2 regions of the Leptolyngbya sp. FACHB-671 genome follow, and region 1 is predicted to be linked to the other one. Evidence: riboswitches for the same ligand, from Rfam matches in the RefSeq annotation. Region 1 holds a riboswitch; the other holds the start of a gene.
What was found. Region 1 has a riboswitch for cyclic di-AMP ahead of ntrB (nitrate ABC transporter permease). Riboswitches for the same ligand answer to the same signal wherever they lie in the genome.

Region 1 (9,053 bases):
CACTTGATTGAACGTCAAGTTGCGAGTCATACCCAGCTTCGCCTTGACACCGTCGTTATAGGTATTGAGGATGAACTCGGTCCAATACTGGAGTGAGTGTTTCCAGCGCTTATTGCCCTTCAACTGCCCAGCATCCGATCGCACTTCTCTGGCGATCGCCGCGAGTCCGTCCTGTTGCGCCTTTTCCAACCAGCGCGTGATGGTTCTTGGGTGCCTCTCCAGTCGGTCAGCCCACAACTGAATTCTTTCCTGCTTGAGGTCATCTGAGGTTTGAATAATATCTTCGATCGCATCAAGCTTTCGCATCACGAATCTTCTTTTATCCAAATCCTCAATCTCTTCGGCTAGCAGCCTATGGACTGGCCGCCCATCTTGTGCAGCTAGAGTACTGACCTGGGTTAGAGGCAGAGCAGGGGACACAAGTTCTACTTCTTTCATAAGCTAGACTGATGTGCTTTGGAGCGCAAAGAGCAAAAGGCAATTAACAGTTTAAACCGTTTTTGCTCCCAAGGAGCAAAAACGCAATTAACGACTTAATCTTAACGAGAGAATAAAAACCCACAGAAAAAGCCTAAAACCCTTGCAAGGAAGGAGTTGTAGGCTCTAACATTAGGCTGACACGATTGCCTTAAACTGGAAAAATAGCTCCTTAACGGACAAAAGAGGTTCTGGTAACAGTTTCGCCCGTTTTAAGGTGCGACCCAGGAAAGAGTAGGGGCGCACCGCAGTGCGCCCCTACAGAAATTGATATGTCGTGAAATCTGTCTAAAGGGATTTCGGTAAGGATGGGCGATCGGAAATTAGAACTGCGGCTAATCGGGTAAAATACCCCGCTGGTTCAGTCCTAAACAGTGCTATGGCGGTTTTTAACCGTATAAAAAACATATCGTTTCTGTAGGTGCGAACAACCGTTTGCGTCTACCTGTGGTTTGTTGATCTGAAAGCCGTTATCAATCAGTGGGTTCTACAAGACTTCCATTCATCCGGCTTCAATATGGGAGAAATCAAACAGAATTTGGTGAGTTTAAAAAGGTTCACCAATAAACAAATCTAGCGAGGGATGAGAACACTGGGATTTTCAGTAGTCTGAAAGGTAATTTGAAAAGCAACTTTAAAGCCGTATTTTAGAAAAGTGAACGTAAGCAGTGAGTGGCTGAGCCAACAAACGAGGGCCCTAGGTGAGCGAGTAAGTACCCTATTACAACACGCTCACTCCAATTCATTACAACATCCAGAACTGTTGTCCGAAGCATTGGAAGAACTGGGTACTTCCCTGGAAGAACTCCGAATGTCTCAGGAGGTACTGAACCAGCAGAATCAGGAATTGTTAGAAGCTCATGCAGCATTAGAAGTAGAACGACAGCGCTACCAGGAGCTATTCGAATGTGCTCCTGATGGTTATTTAATCACTGACCCCGAAGGCAATATTCAGCAAGCTAATCATGCTGCTAGTTTGTTGCTCAAGGTGCCGCAGAAGTATTTGCTCGGGAAACCTCTAACCGTGTTTATGCCTCAGCCTGAGCATCAAGCTTTTTGGAACGAACTGAACCGATTGCAGCAGGTTGAACGACTTCCAGAGTGGCTCACTCGATTGCAGCCTCGCGGTGCCCCTTCTTTTGATGCAGCGCTAACGGTTACTACAGTGTTTGACTCCAAAGGTAATTCTGTGGGGTTGCGCTGGCTACTGCGAGACATCAGCGAACGCAAGCAACTCGAAGCAGCGCGGTTGCAGAATGCACTGGCTGAAATGACCAATCAGGCACTAGAAGCAGAAATTGCTCGGCGGAGACAATTGGAGCAGGAACTGCGACAACAAGCAGAATCTCTGAATCAGGCAAGTACTCTCAAGGATGAATTTTTGGCGATCGTCTCTCACGAACTGCGATCGCCCCTCAACGCTATGTTGGGCTGGACGCAGATGCTTCGCAACAAGCAGTTAAATGAGTCAATGGTTGCTCGTGGATTAGAGACAATTGAGCGAAATGCTAGAGCGCAAGTAAAACTAGTCGAAGACTTGCTGGACATCTCTCGGATCATTCGGGGCAAGCTTTTCCTTAATATTCGGACTATCAATCTGGTGTCAGTGATTCAAGCAGCGATCAAGTCTGCACAGCCTGCTTTCACGGCTAAAAATATTCAAATTCGGACGGTATTAGATGAATCAGCCACTTTCGTATTGGGAGATGGCGATCGCCTCCAGCAGATCGTTTGGAATTTGCTTGCTAACAGCACCAAGTTCACGCCTCAACACGGACTAATTGAAGTTCGACTAGAGCGCATTGCCACTAACGCTGTGATTACCGTAAGAGACACCGGGGAAGGCATTCGTTCAAATTTTCTGCCTTACGTTTTTGATCGCTTTCGTCAGGCAGAACAGGCCACCACTCGGTGTCACGGCGGATTAGGTTTAGGACTGGCGATCGTGCGTCAATTGGTAGAAATACACGGAGGAACGGTTGAAGCAGACAGCCCAGGCGAAGGGCAAGGAGCCACTTTCACAGTCACTTTGCCTTTGCTGGTAAACAAAGAGGAAGTCAGAGGATGGGAAGAGATTTACCCTTCCAACCTCTCACCCTTTCATCCCCTCCTGGGTTTGCAAGTTTTAGTAGTTGATGATGAAGCAGACAACCGTGAATGGATAGCTGTTGTGCTGAAGGATGCTGGCGCAAACGTCAAGACAGTCACCTCAGCCAATGAAGCTTTGCAAGTGATTCAACAGTCGCAGCCCGATATTTTAATCAGCGACGTGAGAATGCCAGAACAGGATGGCTATGCGCTAATTCGTCAGGTACGGGAAATCGAATCAGAGCGCCCAAACTTGATCCCAACTACCGCAAAGCACGCTCACCTTCCGGCGATCGCCTTAACTGCTTATGACAGAGAAGATGATGATCGCAGGCAATTGCTAGATGCAGGCTTCCAGCTTCATCTACCTAAGCCAGTTGAGCCCACTGCACTGGTGGCAGCAGTAGTCAGTCAGATTAAGTGCGTTTGAGCCCGGGATGCTTTGCTTTACTGAACCACCACGTCTTCTGACTCTTGCAGCTTCTTCCCGATGCGAGGTTCTGTGCCTGCCATCAATCGCTGAATGTTGCTGCGGTGCCGCCAAATGACGTAAAGCCCACCTGCGATCGCCAACAGCTGATAGGGCAAAGGCTGATTCAGTGTCACGATGAGAACACAGCCTGCGATCGCCGCCACAATCGATCCCAAGGACACAATTCTAAACAGCGCCAACACGATCCCAAAGGCTGCCAGTGCACCCAACCCGACCATCCACGACATTGCCAGCAAAACACCTAGCCCTGCTGCAACTGATTTGCCGCCGCTAAAGCCAATCCAGATTGATTTGCTGTGTCCAAAGATGGCAAGCAATCCAGCGATTGTCACCGCCCAGGGCACCCAGATTTCTAGATCAATCGATGCAGGAGTCGTAGCAACCACCGCTGGCAATGTATAGAGCCAACGCGTGAAGGCGATCGCCCCCACTCCCTTCAACACATCAATCAGCAGCACTGCCAGCGCTGGCAGTTTACCTAGCGTTCGCAAAACATTTGTCGCGCCCGTCGAGCCAGACCCATGCTGCCGAATGTCAATTCCTTTCAATCGCCCAATCCAGTAGCCCGTGGGAATAGCGCCCAGCAAGTAAGCCACGACCACTACGATACCGCCCCACATTGCCCACGTCGCCATTAGGACAAGCCTCACTCAAAGCAAAATCAAAAAGTATTGCACCATCAGTTTACCGTGATGCCACAGGCTTTTGTTTCGGTCTGTCAAAAGATACATTGACGCACCTAAAGAGCAGTGCTAACTTATTTGGAAATCGAATAAGTAAGTCAGCCTAATCTGGACTGGCGTTTGTCTGCGATTCAGCCTCAAACGCAAATTCAGAGCGGAGGAACCAAATTTTGGGGCTTATCGTTAGCACGGTTATGAAGCTTGTTGGTTAGGGAGATTGCTCGTTCATCCCTCATCCTTCATTCTTCATCCCTAACGAGGGACACCTCTCAGTCCTAGCCCGTCAGCTAACTCCGTCGGCATTGAGAGGAGACTGAAGAATCAGCATTTTACTACTGCTCGATACTTCAGTGTCCTCGTATACACGCAAGGACGCTTTTTTTGTGCTCTCTACCGAGCGGCACAGCGTTCCTTGGTCTGCGATCGCCTCGCACTCTCAGGAGAGTTCAATGCTGCTGCAATTCAACGTTCAGATTATTCTTGTCGCTGCTCAGGCAACATGGCGGCGATCGCTGCGTCCAGCCCTGGTTCGAGACTCGGTATTGCTCCCGCTGCTAGGGTTTGCAGGATTGATTCTACTGTGGTGGATCGTTGCTACCTTGAGAAGTGAAATGATGCCGACTCCCTGGCAGGCTCTAGTCGCAAACCTCGACTACATTCTGCATCCGTTCTACAGACGCGGTCCAGGGAATTTAGGAATTGGCTGGTTGTTAGCGGCAAGTTTGCGTCGAGTCTTGATTGGGTTTGTGTTGGGTGCTCTGGTTGCCATTCCCGTCGGCTTCTTAATTGGAATGTCAAAGCAGGCCATGCTAGCGCTGAATCCCGTTATTCAAATTCTCAAGCCCGTTTCTCCTCTGGCATGGCTACCGATCGCCCTTGCTATCTTTAACCTGGCAAACCCTTCTGCCATCTTCGTAATCTTTATTACCTCCCTTTGGCCAACCATCATCAACACAGCCTTAGGGGTATCAAGCGTTTCTAAAGACTATATTGACGTAGCGCGAGTACTAGAAATGCCCCGCTGGAGACAGGTACTCAAAATCATTCTGCCTGCAAGCTTGCCCTACATTTTCACAGGACTGCGGATCAGTTTAGGAATCGCTTGGCTGGTCATCGTTGCAGTTGAGATGCTAACAGGCGGTGTCGGAATTGGCTTCTTTGTATGGGACTCCTGGAATCGACTCAACTTGAGCTCTGTCTTCCTGGCAGTGATTGTAATCGGAGTCACAGGGCTGGTCTTGGACTACATCGTTGGCAAAATTCAGGAGTGGGTGACACACCGCCCTGCCTCCCAGACCTGATCTAACTTCATTAATCGCTACACCTTGCATCACCTCATTCCCAGCAAGAGGGCTAAGCATGACTGACATTTTTGACACTTCCTGGAGTCGGAGAAGATTCATTAAACGATTTGGCGCAACCGCAAGTGGATTGGCGTTAGCTTCTTGCGTCAAAGGAAGCACGGGTTCAAATATCCTCACCCCTACTGCTCAGGCAGTTGACCAGGTTGTCGATCCCAGCACATTAGAAAAGCCAAATTTGACCGTTGGTTACGTTCCCGTGAACGATTGTGCACCGTTTGCGATCGCCCACGAAAAAGGCTTCTTTCACAAATACGGTCTAAACGTCAAGATCAACCGAGAAGCAAGCTGGGGCACCTCTCGCGACGGTGTCATCTTTGGTCGTTTGGATGCTGCACCCGTGGTTTCTGGTGCAGTAACCAATGCTCGCAGCGGAGCCGAAGGCGCACGTCACGCACCCTTATGTGCGGCGATGACGATTCACCGTCACGGCAACTCCATGACCATGAACAAAGCCATGTGGGAAAGCGGTGTGCGCCCCTGGCAGGAATACAACGGTGACTTGGAAGCCTTTGGTCAAGACTTTCGCCGTCACTTTAGCGGTCTGCCTCCAGAACGACGAGTCTGGGCAGTCGTGCTCAGTTCTTCCATTTATGAATACTTCATCCGCTATCTGTCAGCAGCGGCAGGAGTCAATCCATTAGATGAATTTCGGATCATCATCACGCCACCACCCCAAATGGTTTCTAACATTCGCATTGGCGCAATGGAAGGCTACATGGTGGCAGAACCCTGGAATACCCGCGCCATTAGTGGAAATGAAGGCGTTGGTTTTACCTTTGCTCAAGGTCGAGAGATTTGGCGGGGACACCCAGACCGCGTATTAGGTGTAATGGAACCTTTCATTGAGGAAAATCCTAAAACCTATCGATCGCTGGTCAAGGCAATGATCGAAGCCTGTCAGTATTGCAGCAATCCCAACAACCGCCAAGAGGTTGCTCAAATCATCACGGGTGTATCTTACACTGCTGCAAAACCCAAAACTTGCCAGGCACCCACCGCCATTACCGAGGAGAACATCGGCTCCCTGCCTGATTGCACCACAAAATTCACTGGACCTGCCATCTTGGGTAACTACAACTACGGTGGGTTTGACGAAAAAGAGCGGATAGTCAACGATCCTGACGAGACAACTATTTTCTTCGATATGCCTTCGACCGTTTCTACGGTACCCAATGATCACTCTACGTTTCTCTGGCAGTCGCAAAGCATTTGGCTCATGACCCAAGCCGCCCGGTGGGGGCAACTTCCAGAATTTCCTAGAAATGGGGAAGAACTGGCTAGACAAGCCTGGAGAACTGACTTGTATCGTGAGATTGCCGCAGAAATGGGCATTGAGTGTCCGGCTGATGATTACAAAGTTGAACCGCCAGAGGCATTCATTGACAACGTCGGGTTTGACCCCAGTGATCCGGTTGGCTATCTGAATAGCTTTGACATTCGAGCCGATCGCCCCACTCGTATTTTCATGTCTTGAGAATTGCGGCTCTAAACCATTCCTGATCTAGATTTCTCGCTCTACTGCAACTAGGAGTCCCACATGATTAAACCCACTGCGAACTTTGCCAACACATCTCAAACTGCAAACTCACCCAAAGAGTTTTTGGTAATCGAAAATGTGACAAAGGCTTATCCAACGCCGAATGGTGGCGAAACGGTGGTTCTCGACGACATCAACCTGAATATTGGGGAGAACGAATACATCTCCATCATCGGTCACTCCGGCTGCGGCAAATCGACTCTGCTCAAGATTGTTGGTGGACTAGAGAAGGCGACATCAGGCTCCATTTGGCTAGGCGGACGCGAAGTTCGTAAGCCCGGAGCAGAGCGGATGATGGTGTTTCAACACTATTCTCTACTGCCCTGGTTAACGGTGCGTGAAAATATCCGATTAGCCGTTGATGAAGTGCTAGACCACTTGTCTCCCGCAGACAAAAAGCAAGTGGTAAATGAACACATTGCAATGGTGAACCTGAATGCGGCAGCTGAGAAGTACCCTGATGAGCTATCCGGCGGCATGAAACAGCGGGTCGGTATTGCCAGAGCATTGGCCATTCGTCCCAAAATGCTGCTGATGGATGAACCCTTTGGAGCGCTAGATGCTTTGACACGCGGCAGGTTGCAGCGGCAGGTGTTAGACATTTGGGAGAATCAGCGACAGGCAGTCATGATGGTGACTCACGATGTGGATGAGGCGCTGTATATGAGCGATCGCATCATCATGATGACCAACGGCCCGCACGCCAAAATAGGTGAAATTCTAGACGTTCCCTTTGAGCATCCCCGCGTCCTGAAAGAACTGCGATCGCAGTCCACCTACTACGACTTGCGAAACCATGCGCTGAATTTCCTCGATCAGCACTTCAGCCAAGATGACTAACCTGTTGGGGTTGGCGATCGATTATTAACTACTTCCTTCTCAGTTAAAGTAGGTACCAAAAGATTCAGGGATGCAGCCCCACTTAGCAGGGCTGCATCCCTGAATCTTTTAGTGGAAGAGTAACTATATAGTTACGGTTAGTGATTATTGCACCCTAGCCACAATCTCTTTACTGAATGTGATGTAGGTTGGGTGAAACAACGTGTAAGCTAACACTCACCTAGATTCTGTTGGGTTACGCATTCGCTTCACCCAACCTACGATACATACATAGTTTTAGGAGTTTTGTCAGTCAACCAGGAGTGAGACACCACAGCGGTTTTCGTTCGCAGTTGGCTGGAACTCTTAACCGTTTGTAGGATAACCCGCAAAGTTATCTGCATCACACTCCTCTTGGTAACAAAAGTAGCCTAATGGTGGAGGACTAAACTAATTGCGATCAGGCATCCTAGTAGACAGGATCGAAAGAATAATGGCTGGGGATCATGACGAACTGTGTAGAAAACCATTTAGCTCGACTTAAATGCAGTACCAAAGCAGAATGGAATTCTCAATATAAATAGAGCCAAGATTCTCCAAATTCTCTAAACCGTCCTTCCGATTAAAACAAATCATTTCTTAACCTTTTTAGTCCAACTACTATGAAAAAAACAGAAGGCGTAAAGCTTGAAACTGTACTGACACGCCTGCAGAATACTCTGGGGCAAGAAGACTGGGTCAAACAAATCTTGTTGCTGCGAGGAGCAAAGTCAAATATTGCATCTCGCAAAACAATCAACTTGATTGTTGGCTACAACGGCTCTTTCAGTAGTCAAGCAGCCTTAGACCTAACGCTATGGATTGCCCACCAAATTCGCCTAGCCACGAAAAAGCAAGTCACTGTCCATGTGGTTTATGTAGTAGAAGACCTTCAGAGCCTTCAGCAGTCTAGCGATTTTGGCACTTTGAATAGCGGGCAGCATTCTGAGTTGAGCCAGTCTGTATCTCAGTTACCTCAGTTCACCTCTAATGTCGCGACTTTAATGCGATCGCCCCTAGAACTCAGCCCTTCACGCACCACCGTTTGCAGTACCTCCTGTCACCCTAGCCCCGACGCATCACTGAGTGCACTAGAAAAAGCCGACTGTATCCTCTGGCAAGCTCGATGCATGGCAGAAGAGTGGCGTGGCTCTCTTGATGCCCATCTGCGCTTTGGCACAGTAGCAGGCGAGCTACGTGAGGTTGTGGAGTCTCTACACGCCGATTTGCTGGTTTTGGGCTGCACTTCTGCTAATCATCGGCTGATTCGTCAACTCACTCGTCGCTTTCCTTGCTCGGTGGTAGGTATACCCACTCAGGCAGCAGTTGCTTAACAGGTAAGTTTACAACGATGCAATGGGCAGCTTTTTGTCTGCCCATTGCGTCAACCAGGTGAGCTTTTTCTGTTTAGCTCCTGGGAGCGTACATCATGATTAAAACGCCGATCAATACAACCCAGCCGCCCAAAAGGTCAAACTTGTCCGGTCTGATCTGATCCACTAGCCAGCCCCACAAAATAGACATCGCAATAAACACACCCCCATAAGCAGCAT
Region 2 (9,053 bases), on a different contig from region 1:
AATAGATATTGTTTTTCAACTGGTTTGGCTTGTGACAAATCTCTTTCTCTTAAAAGATGACGTAGCCTGAGATTTTCTGCCTCTACGCCATCTGATTTTTCTGCATTTAAACTATTCTCTAATCTACCTGGAGAACCTGCAACGGACTGAATAACGTCCTTGATAAAAGCTATAAACTTATCTCTATTTTCTTTTTTTCTAAGTCTCCAAACTAAAAAAAGGAAAAGAATCTCAAGTAGATTGTTTAAGACAAAACGTGGAAGACCAACAATAGATGCCAGAATCAAGCTCGTTAAGAACTGCTCCACCTTTTATCTCCTTTACCATGCTTAGTTGAGCTGATTTATACCGTTGTTCTACAGATAATTGAGAAACCTAACTATTATTAGAGAGAAAGTTTCTGCCTAAGATATCTCAAGGAGGTGGATAGGCAGATAATTCAGCATAACATCTCGAATTAGGTGCTTAACCCAGATCATTCTGTATAAGACATTGATTAAGTTGAATAGCCTGAGTTGTTCCATATATTCTCATACTGGTTTAAGTAGACTTCGCGACATATCAACTTTCTATAAAGGCGCATTGCAATGCGCCCTTACCCACACTGCAATATTCAAATCAAATTGGGGCAGATGTGATTTGTGCTAAATAACCTTAGTACTTACCGACCTTGTTGACCAATAGAGGCGATCGCACTCATCCAACGATGCAACGGTATTCATCAACTTTGTGCGATCGCCCCCCCTCCTTATTTCTCCTACTCTCCCCTTCTCCGATCGCGTGTCAAGATACTCATCACCTCACCAGAACTGGGTGCAGGTAAAAGCGGACTCCAGGCATTCACTTCAGCGAAGCCGCGATGATATAAGTCGTGAATTGTTTCAATTACACCATCGCGAGAGCCGATGATGAGAACTCGCAGGCGATCGCGTTCACTATTCTGAAGTGCAGAAACTTCTCTATCAATGGTAGGTACGTTGGGAGATTCTAAAAAACATTGAGACATGAGTTGTAACTCCTTAGGGTTTTTGAGGAAACCCCAAAAACCTAGCCACCCCGCACTCATTCACACGTTGCGCTAAGTGAAAGAACCAAAAGTGATACTTTCACTTTCACGACCTGAAGGGTCAGCAACGGCTTTTTTGACATGACAAGTCGGGGTGGCTAAGGGAGTGTTAAAATTCACCATTAGCCGCCAGACTGCTGTTACCAGTTTGGGGGTTAGTCGCTCATTGCTGCGTCAACAGCTTTGAGCGGCGCTAGATTCTTGGGTTTAGCCGGGTTGCCGTAAGTAAAAAAGACAACCTTAACGTGAGAGCATATCTGAGCGGACGGTATTTAGTCAAATTGATAAGTTTTAAAGTTTTTGAGGGAGTGAAGTGGGCGATCGCCTTCCTCACCAGTATTTTTTCTAGAAAATGTAAATAAAAACAGGTTTGCGAGTTTTAAATCAAGTTTTTGAGTTTTAGACCTGGTTTACGAGTTTTGAATTAGGTTTTTGAGTTTTACAGCCATTCTCCAACGAGTAAGCCATAGCGTAGGGGCAGTTCGCGAACTGCCCTTACAGGGATTTGTGGTTTATCCAAGTGAAAATGGCTGTAAATCAGGTTTCCAACTTCAAAATTAGGTTTTTGAGTTTTGAATCAAGTTTTTAAACTCAGAAAGCTTTAAGAGCAGTGCAAGGACAGGGCTGAAATACAATGGGTAAGTAACTCAGTTTAAGGCAGCAACCTTGGCAAGTAGCTGGTGGGAAATTCAAGTTCTCTGTGATCCGGTTTTGGAAGATTTGGTGTTTTGGCGGCTGGAGGTGTTTGGCTGTCGGGGTACCTCCAGCGAGATTAAGGGGCATTCCTGCCTGACCAAGGCTTATTTGCCTCAAATGCAGGCGCAGTTGTTAGATTTGGCGGCTTTGTCGCTGCTGTTGCGGCAGGATGCGCTGTGTGCCGAGTTGCCGATTCCTGCGATGCAGTGGCATTTGATTGAGGAGGAAGATTGGTCTAGCAGTTGGAAGGATCATTGGCAGCCTCAAGAGGTAGGCGATCGCTTGCTGATCAATCCTGCTTGGTTGCCCAATCCTGAAGCTAGCGATCGCAAAATTTTGCGGCTCGATCCGGGGGTTGCCTTTGGCACTGGGGCACACGCTACTACGCAGCTTTGCCTTGAGTCTTTAGAGATGCGTTTGGGTGAGCCAGGTAATGCCGTGATTGCAGATATTGGCTGCGGCTCTGGCATTCTCTCAATTGGCGCACTGTTGCTCGGTGCAAAACAAATTTATGCGGTTGACAATGACCCCTTGGCGGTGATGTCTACCGAAAGCAACCGAGAACTAAATCAAATTGAGCCACACCGCTTAATTGCGGTTGAGGGCAGCATTGAGCGACTGCCAGAGCTTACATCGGGGCCAGTAGACGGAATTCTCTGCAACATTTTGGCGGAAGTGATTATTGATTTAATTCCGCAAATGGAAGCGATCGTCAAACCCACCACCTGGGGAATTTTCAGTGGCATTTTGCTTGACCAGGTGAAACCCGTCGCTGACACGCTAGAGCAAAGCGGCTGGATTGTTGCAACGCTCTGGCGCAGGAAGGATTGGTGCTGTTTGAATGTACGGCGTTCCTAACGCTATGGAGTGTGTGAATGCATCTGATGAGAAGTGCATTCACACTTTTTAGATTTAGACAAAACGAGTCAACTGCACCCGATAGCGTTCCTTTTTGGTTACGGCGACTTCACCAATTTCCAAGCGCCCTTTGCCCCGAATCGCGACCAGGTCGCCCGATTTAAGCTGATGGCTGGGCTGGGTAACGTCCTTCCAGTTGACCCGCACATCTCCGCCACTAATCATCTCTGCCATTTTGCTGCGTGACATGCCAAACCCAGCAGAGGCAACCGCATCTAGCCGCAAAGAAGCTTCTACGGTCGTCAGTTCTTTCTTTTTGGGTTCCCGAATTTTCAGTTCGCTCAGGTCAATCTGCCGCGTTTTGACGGGAACTGAGCGTACTTGAGTCAGACTCATTTCCAGAAATGCGACCAGTTCGGGAACGACGATCGCCTGTCCGCCTCGTTCTCCCAAAACAATGATGTCGCCCACCTTGTCGCGCACCAGTCCCGTGCCTAGCAGTGACCCCAAAAAGTCGCGATGAGTCGCTGAGTCAAACAGAAAGTTTCCGGCAATGTCTAGCGCGGCGATCGCCACCTGAGACTGATCTAAAGGAATTTCAGGACGAGCGATCGCCACACGCTGACGTTCGGCTTGCGGATAGCCTCCCCAAGCCAGCAGTTGCACCTCAGTCAGCCGTGCAAACATTTGCTGCACTTCAGCTAACTCAGGCGGCGAAAGAAAATCGGTACAGACCACCTCCCAGGTTTTAATAGCCTGATCAGCCTGGTCAATGACCCGTGCAGCGCTGTCTCGATTTTCGATTCCCTGAAGCAGTTCTTCTCTAGGCAGCATAATTGAGCGATCGCCTTAAAGCTCTAATTTTAATACTGTTACAGCTACAGCGTTTTTCCAGATGAATAACACACAGGTAAGGGCGAACGGCCGTTCGCCCCTACAGCGATTTGTTCTAAGAATTGCATCTTCCAAAGAAAAAGGGGCGCACCGCAAAGCGATCGCCCCTCACGCTGGTCAAACTTGACTTGAGCAACAGACTTCGTCAGGCAGCAGCTTATAGACTACTGCTCAGTTCTCTACCTGACTCAGCCCGACAGACGCAGGAAAAACCCCGCTGCTCAAACGTTTGAACAGACACAGCAATGGTGCTGAAGCCTGTTCAGGATCATGATTAGATCGGTGCATTGTGAAAAAATGCTGACCTTTCAATCTCCCCTCAATGCCGACGAAGTTAGCTGACGGGCTAGGACTGAGAGATGTCCTTCTCAATTAACCTCAGAGATAAGCCCCAAATTTGGTTCCTCCGTTCCAGGAAGTGCGTTAAAGAAAATCGCAAGACCCGGATTAAGCTGACCTATTCAGTTTGATGACAGGATAGCCTCTAGTTAGATACTTCGTCAACCCAATGTGTTGAATATGTATTGAATAACTCGAATATGTAACTTAAAAGACAATTGCAGATCGAGATAGATTGGCGATCGCTAATTGGCTCAAACGCCTCAGCCATAAGGCATCTACCGCAAGATAGTTAGAAGCTCACCTGAAACATGTTAATTTATCAAACGTTGTATGAGTTGCGATGGGCATTTGCCCAAAAATCTCGTACTCTAAATGAGTGGTGAATGCATTCTGTAGATTCACTCACGTTTGGTTCTATTTCAGTTCTGTTTTAGTAGTTGAGTGGGAGCCTAATCCAAACCTATTGGTAGGTTTGAAGCGGAGGAACCAATTGTTTATCGGGGCTAATCTCAATATGAGAGAGACACCTTCCAGTCTTAGCCCGTCAGCTAACTCCGTCGGCCTTGGAAGGAGAACTCAAGGATTTGACTAAGCTATCTGTAGAAGTGGTTGTTTAGGCTTACAAGGTTGTAAAACCGGGAGTATCCCTAAACTTGCTAATGCAGCTAGAGTCGCTGGAGTCTCCTCAAGCAGGGTGTTTCTGTTTGGATCAAGTCTATCCAGATGGGTACAGTCCTTCTTTCCTGACCCACCTCTCATTTCTAGTTCACTTCGTGGAGAGGTCAAAGCTGTGAAAATCAAACCGATGTTAGCTCGTCTGCAAGGTACGCTAGGTCAACGCAACCTGGTCGAGCAAATGCTGCTGTTACCAGAGCCAGAAGTGTCTGCGTCAGCTAATTTTCAGTCGCAGGAGCTAGCCCAAGAGTCGATTAATCTGATGGTTGGCTACACGGGTTCTCCTTGCAGCCAAACGGCTCTAGATCTGACTTTTTGGATGGCGCACCAAACTCGTTTGGCGACCCAAAAGCAAGTAACAGTGCATGTGGTTTATGTGGTTGATGAGGTTGCAACCCTAACCAAAACAACTCGATCGAACTCTAAAGGAAATGGTGGGAGACAATTGCTGCACGCTTCTAGAACAGAGCGTTCTAGCACTGCAACGTTGACCCGTCCTGAAACTCCATTTGAGCAAGCAGACCGGATTCTTTGGCAGGCTCGGTGCCTAGCTGAGGAATGGCGCGGGTCGCTAAATACTCACTTGCGGATTGGAAATTGCGCTGAGGAGTTAAAGCAGGTGGCGATCGCCGAATCTGCCGATGTCCTCGTTTTGGGTTGCCGTTCTGTTCGCCATCCTCTAATTTCGCAGTGGTCCAAAAGGTTTCCCTGCGCAGTTTTAGGAATTCCGGCGATCGTCAATCTAGATTTGTAGCTACACATTTTTTACAGCAATTTCCACTTGGATAAACTACAAATCTCTGTAGGGGCAGTTCACGAATCGCCCCTACACCTTACCCGTTCTGAGAATTCTAAAAGATTCAAATCTCCCATTCTTGAAAATTTTAGGAAACTGCAAGACGAGGTAGCTTCTTTGAAGGAAGTCACAAGGAAGCCACAAATCAGGATTCCGAGAACTAGTCTGTATTGCAGCTGTGTTGCAGGAAGTATGGCAAAGAAAACAGCGATAGACGAGATCTCTAAACAAGTCATAGATCTGTATAAACAGATTGATCAGCAGACCCGCGAATTTCAGATTGCTACTCAGCTTCACTGTCCGACGGGTTGTGGTCGCTGCTGCGAAAACCCTCATGTAGAAGCTACCCCTCTAGAGATGGTGCCGCTGGCAGTGGAGCTATTTCGGCAAGGTGAAGCAGCGAAATGGCTGGAGAAGTCGGCTGAGGTGAATGAAACGAATGCCTGCCTCTTTTACGAGCCTGATTCGGACGTACCCGGAAATGGACGCTGTCAGGTTTACCTTTGGCGACCGTCTATTTGCAGGTTATTTGGCTATGCAACGGTGGCAGATCGAGAGGGACAGCCCAGTTTTGCTGCCTGTATGCGCCACAAAGCAGATGTTCCAGAAGCTGTGACGACCATTCAGAAGGCGATCGCCAATGGTTTGCCTGCTCCTAGTTTTGCTGTGTCCCAACAAATTGCCCACCTCGCTCCCCATTTGAGTGCTGAGCGAATGCCGCTCAATCAGGCTCTCAACGTTGCTTTGAGGTGGGTTGGGCTGCGTTTGCAGATGGAAGAACAAGTTGAGCGATCGGACACCGATTCGGTTCAGCAAAGCAGTTAGTCCCGCGTCAATTCCACGTCCCTGCTAGGATCAAGAAGAATGAGTATGTTTCTTGATGAATAGCTATGTCATTGGACAATCTGCGCGATCTTTATCAGCAGGTCATTCTAGAGCGCTATAAAAAGCCTCGCAACCGGGGCAAAACTGATCCAGTCGATCGCTACCAGAAAGGACACAACCCTTCCTGTGGCGACACGATTGAGCTAACCCTGCAACTGAATGACGCAGAAGACCAGATTCAAGACGTAAAGTTTGAGGGAGAAGGCTGTGCGATCGCGATGGCATCGGTTGATCTGATGGCTGATGCATTGCGGGGCAAAACTACTGCCGAAGCTCTGGAAATGGTGCAAAAGTTTCAGGCAATGATGAAGGGCGAGGCAGAATTTCCTTCGGAGTTGCGAAAGCTTAACGTGATGCAGGGCGTTGCTCAGTTTCCAGTGCGAATCAAGTGTGCCAACCTGTCTTGGCATACGGTCAAGGCAGCTTTGGAACTAGCGAAGGACGTTCAGCCTGCTGGGTTTATCAGCAACGAGTAAGATTAAAATTCTGTTTTGAAGGTTGGGTACCATTGTTCCATAATCTTCAAGATATTAAGTTGAAGTGCCATCAAGAATTACAGAAAACATGCCAACCAACGTTGACTTTTTTCAATTTGCTCAATGGGCGGGGATCGCAACCCTGGTATTTGGAGCGATCGCCCTGCTTGGCTTTTTATTCAAATGGGGCATCCGGTTTCGGCTGGTTGGTGCGACAGGTTTGCTGGTGGTGCTGACAGTAGGGCTGTTTGGGCTGGGATTATTTCCCTTTACCCGCACGGTGATTCCAGGTGCGGTGCGGTACTCCACCATTTATGACTCTGGCGCTGATCGGGTGGTGATCGTGGTGCCTCAAACCATTACAGAAACAGAACTAACTGCCACTTTGCAGCAAGCAGCCAGCAATCTGTTTTCTCCCGGTCGTCTCAGTCGAGGCGATGACAAGCTAACCATTCGGGCGCGGACAGTACTACATCCCCAACCAGGAATTTCCCAACCGTTGTACTTAGGGCAAATTAGGCGATCGCTCTTTATCCGCGACGATGAGCAAATGGAAATCAAACTCTACCCCGAAAACTTCGCCCAGCTTCCCCCGCCCGAAGTACCTTCTGAAGTGGAGCCAGCCAGTATGTCCAATATGTAAGGACTTCCTGATGCAAGTGGGAGTAAGGGGAGCGAGGGAACTAGGAGTGAACAACAGCAAACTCCTCTACCCCCAACCCCTAATCCCCACTGTTCTATACAGCTTTATGAAAATTGGTATAAAGTGATTCTTACTAAATTTTTGCCTTTCGCCGCTGATGGTGATGGTTGCTTTGCCTTATGACCCATTCATCCTTGTCTCAAAGTTCGGATGTTGCGAGTTCTGCTCCGCTGTTTACGCTAAATTTGGCTCCTGCTACGGTAATCCGAGGGCAGGACGCACTGGCCCAATCGGGAGAAGCGATCGCCCGTTTGGGGAAAAGACCGCTTTTAGTGGGGGGCGATCGCACCCTAGCCGCCGTACAGCCCTTTCTTCAACCTGTTCTAGAGCAGCGGCTAGCAGCAGCTCAAGCTTCTTACGGAGCAGATTGCAGTGAGGCAAGCTTAGCGGCATTGCGGCAAGCAGCAACCGACCATGACGCAGATCTGATCATCGGGGTGGGCGGCGGCAAGGCGCTGGATGCAGCCAAGCTGCTAGCCTATCAGCTCGATCTGCCAATTGTAACGATCCCTACTTCTGCGGCGACCTGTGCTGCTTGGACTGCGCTGTCAAACGTCTACTCTGACCAGGGTGCGTTTCTTTATGATGTCAGTCTGGCTCGCTGCCCTGATCTGCTGCTGCTGGACTATCGGCTACTCCAGACTGCTTCCAACCGCACCCTAATTGCTGGGATTGGGGATGCCCTGGCGAAATGGTACGAGGCATCGGTGAGCAGCGGACACTCTGACCAAACTTTAGTGATTGGGGCAGTGCAGCAGGCGCGTGTTTTGCGCGACATTCTATTTCAAAAATCGGCGGTGGCACTTCAAGCTCCGGGCAGCGCGGCTTGGCGAGAAGTGGTGGATGCAACGGTGCTGCTGGCTGGAGTGATTGGTGGATTGGGTGGCGCTCAATGCCGCACGGTAGCGGCTCATGCCGTTCACAATGGTTTAACTCATTTGCTTGAAAGTCACGGTACGCTGCACGGAGAGAAGGTTGCTTACGGCATTTTGGTGCAGCTTCGCCTGGAGGAAATGGTGCAAGGCAATCAGCTAGCCGCAACGGCGCGCCAACAGTTGCTCAAGTTTTATGCAGAAATTGGTTTGCCTCAGAGCTTGTCTGATTTAGGCTTAGCGGAGGTGACGCTGGCAAATCTGCAACGTGCCGCAGAAGTTGCCTGTTCAGTCGGGTCTGATATTCATCGGTTGCCCTTTGAGGTTACGCCTGCTCACCTGATGGCAGCAATGGTATCTACAACAGCGCCCTGTCAGGGATTCAGAATTTCAGAGCCAGATGGAACTTCGACCAGGCAAGCGCTGTCCAATATAGCTCATTCTTCTAATGAGGTGCAGGCATGAGCTTAGACTGGATTACCCCCGCTGATCGCCTCAGTGCTCTGCCGCCCTATGTCTTTGCGCGGTTAGATGAACTGAAAGCCCGTGCCCGTGAGCAGGGACTAGATTTGATTGACCTGGGAATGGGCAACCCAGATGGACCAACGCCGCAACCCGTCGTGGATGCCGCGATCGCCGCTCTGCAAAATCCGGCAAACCACGGTTATCCGCCCTTTGAGGGAACTGCCAGCTTCCGTCGCGCCATTACTGATTGGTATGGTCGCCGCTACGGAGTTGAGCTTGATCCCGATGGTGAAGCGTTGCCGCTGCTAGGTTCTAAAGAAGGACT

Region 2: linked by a shared signal. The riboswitch ahead of H6F93_RS30890 (universal stress protein) and the one ahead of ntrB (nitrate ABC transporter permease) in region 1 are both predicted to bind cyclic di-AMP.

The regions. Positions count from the first base shown of each region.
Region 1 is NZ_JACJOV010000133.1:78,018-87,070, forward strand. Features, by position in the region: gene H6F93_RS20210 (TnsB C-terminal domain-containing protein) at 1-438, opposite strand, end outside; gene H6F93_RS20215 (ATP-binding protein) at 1,133-2,995, shown strand; gene plsY (glycerol-3-phosphate 1-O-acyltransferase PlsY) at 3,013-3,693, opposite strand; cyclic di-AMP (ydaO/yuaA leader) riboswitch at 3,865-4,058, shown strand; gene ntrB (nitrate ABC transporter permease) at 4,125-5,042, shown strand; gene H6F93_RS20230 (ABC transporter substrate-binding protein) at 5,101-6,579, shown strand; gene H6F93_RS20235 (ABC transporter ATP-binding protein) at 6,643-7,482, shown strand; gene H6F93_RS20240 (universal stress protein) at 8,124-8,834, shown strand; gene H6F93_RS20245 (YnfA family protein) at 8,908-9,053, opposite strand, start outside.
Region 2 is NZ_JACJOV010000164.1:18,866-27,918, reverse strand. Features, by position in the region: gene H6F93_RS30910 (TRADD-N-associated membrane domain-containing protein) at 1-308, opposite strand, end outside; gene H6F93_RS30905 (hypothetical protein) at 758-1,006, opposite strand; gene prmA (50S ribosomal protein L11 methyltransferase) at 1,733-2,620, shown strand; gene H6F93_RS30895 (photosystem II electron transport protein, Sll1252 family) at 2,675-3,454, opposite strand; gene H6F93_RS34885 (hypothetical protein) at 3,516-3,641, shown strand; cyclic di-AMP (ydaO/yuaA leader) riboswitch at 3,823-3,977, opposite strand; cyclic di-AMP (ydaO/yuaA leader) riboswitch at 4,293-4,434, shown strand; gene H6F93_RS30890 (universal stress protein) at 4,647-5,285, shown strand; gene H6F93_RS30885 (YkgJ family cysteine cluster protein) at 5,520-6,152, shown strand; gene sufU (Fe-S cluster assembly sulfur transfer protein SufU) at 6,218-6,688, shown strand; gene H6F93_RS30875 (Ycf51 family protein) at 6,777-7,331, shown strand; gene H6F93_RS30870 (iron-containing alcohol dehydrogenase family protein) at 7,511-8,728, shown strand; gene H6F93_RS30865 (aspartate aminotransferase) at 8,725-9,053, shown strand, end outside.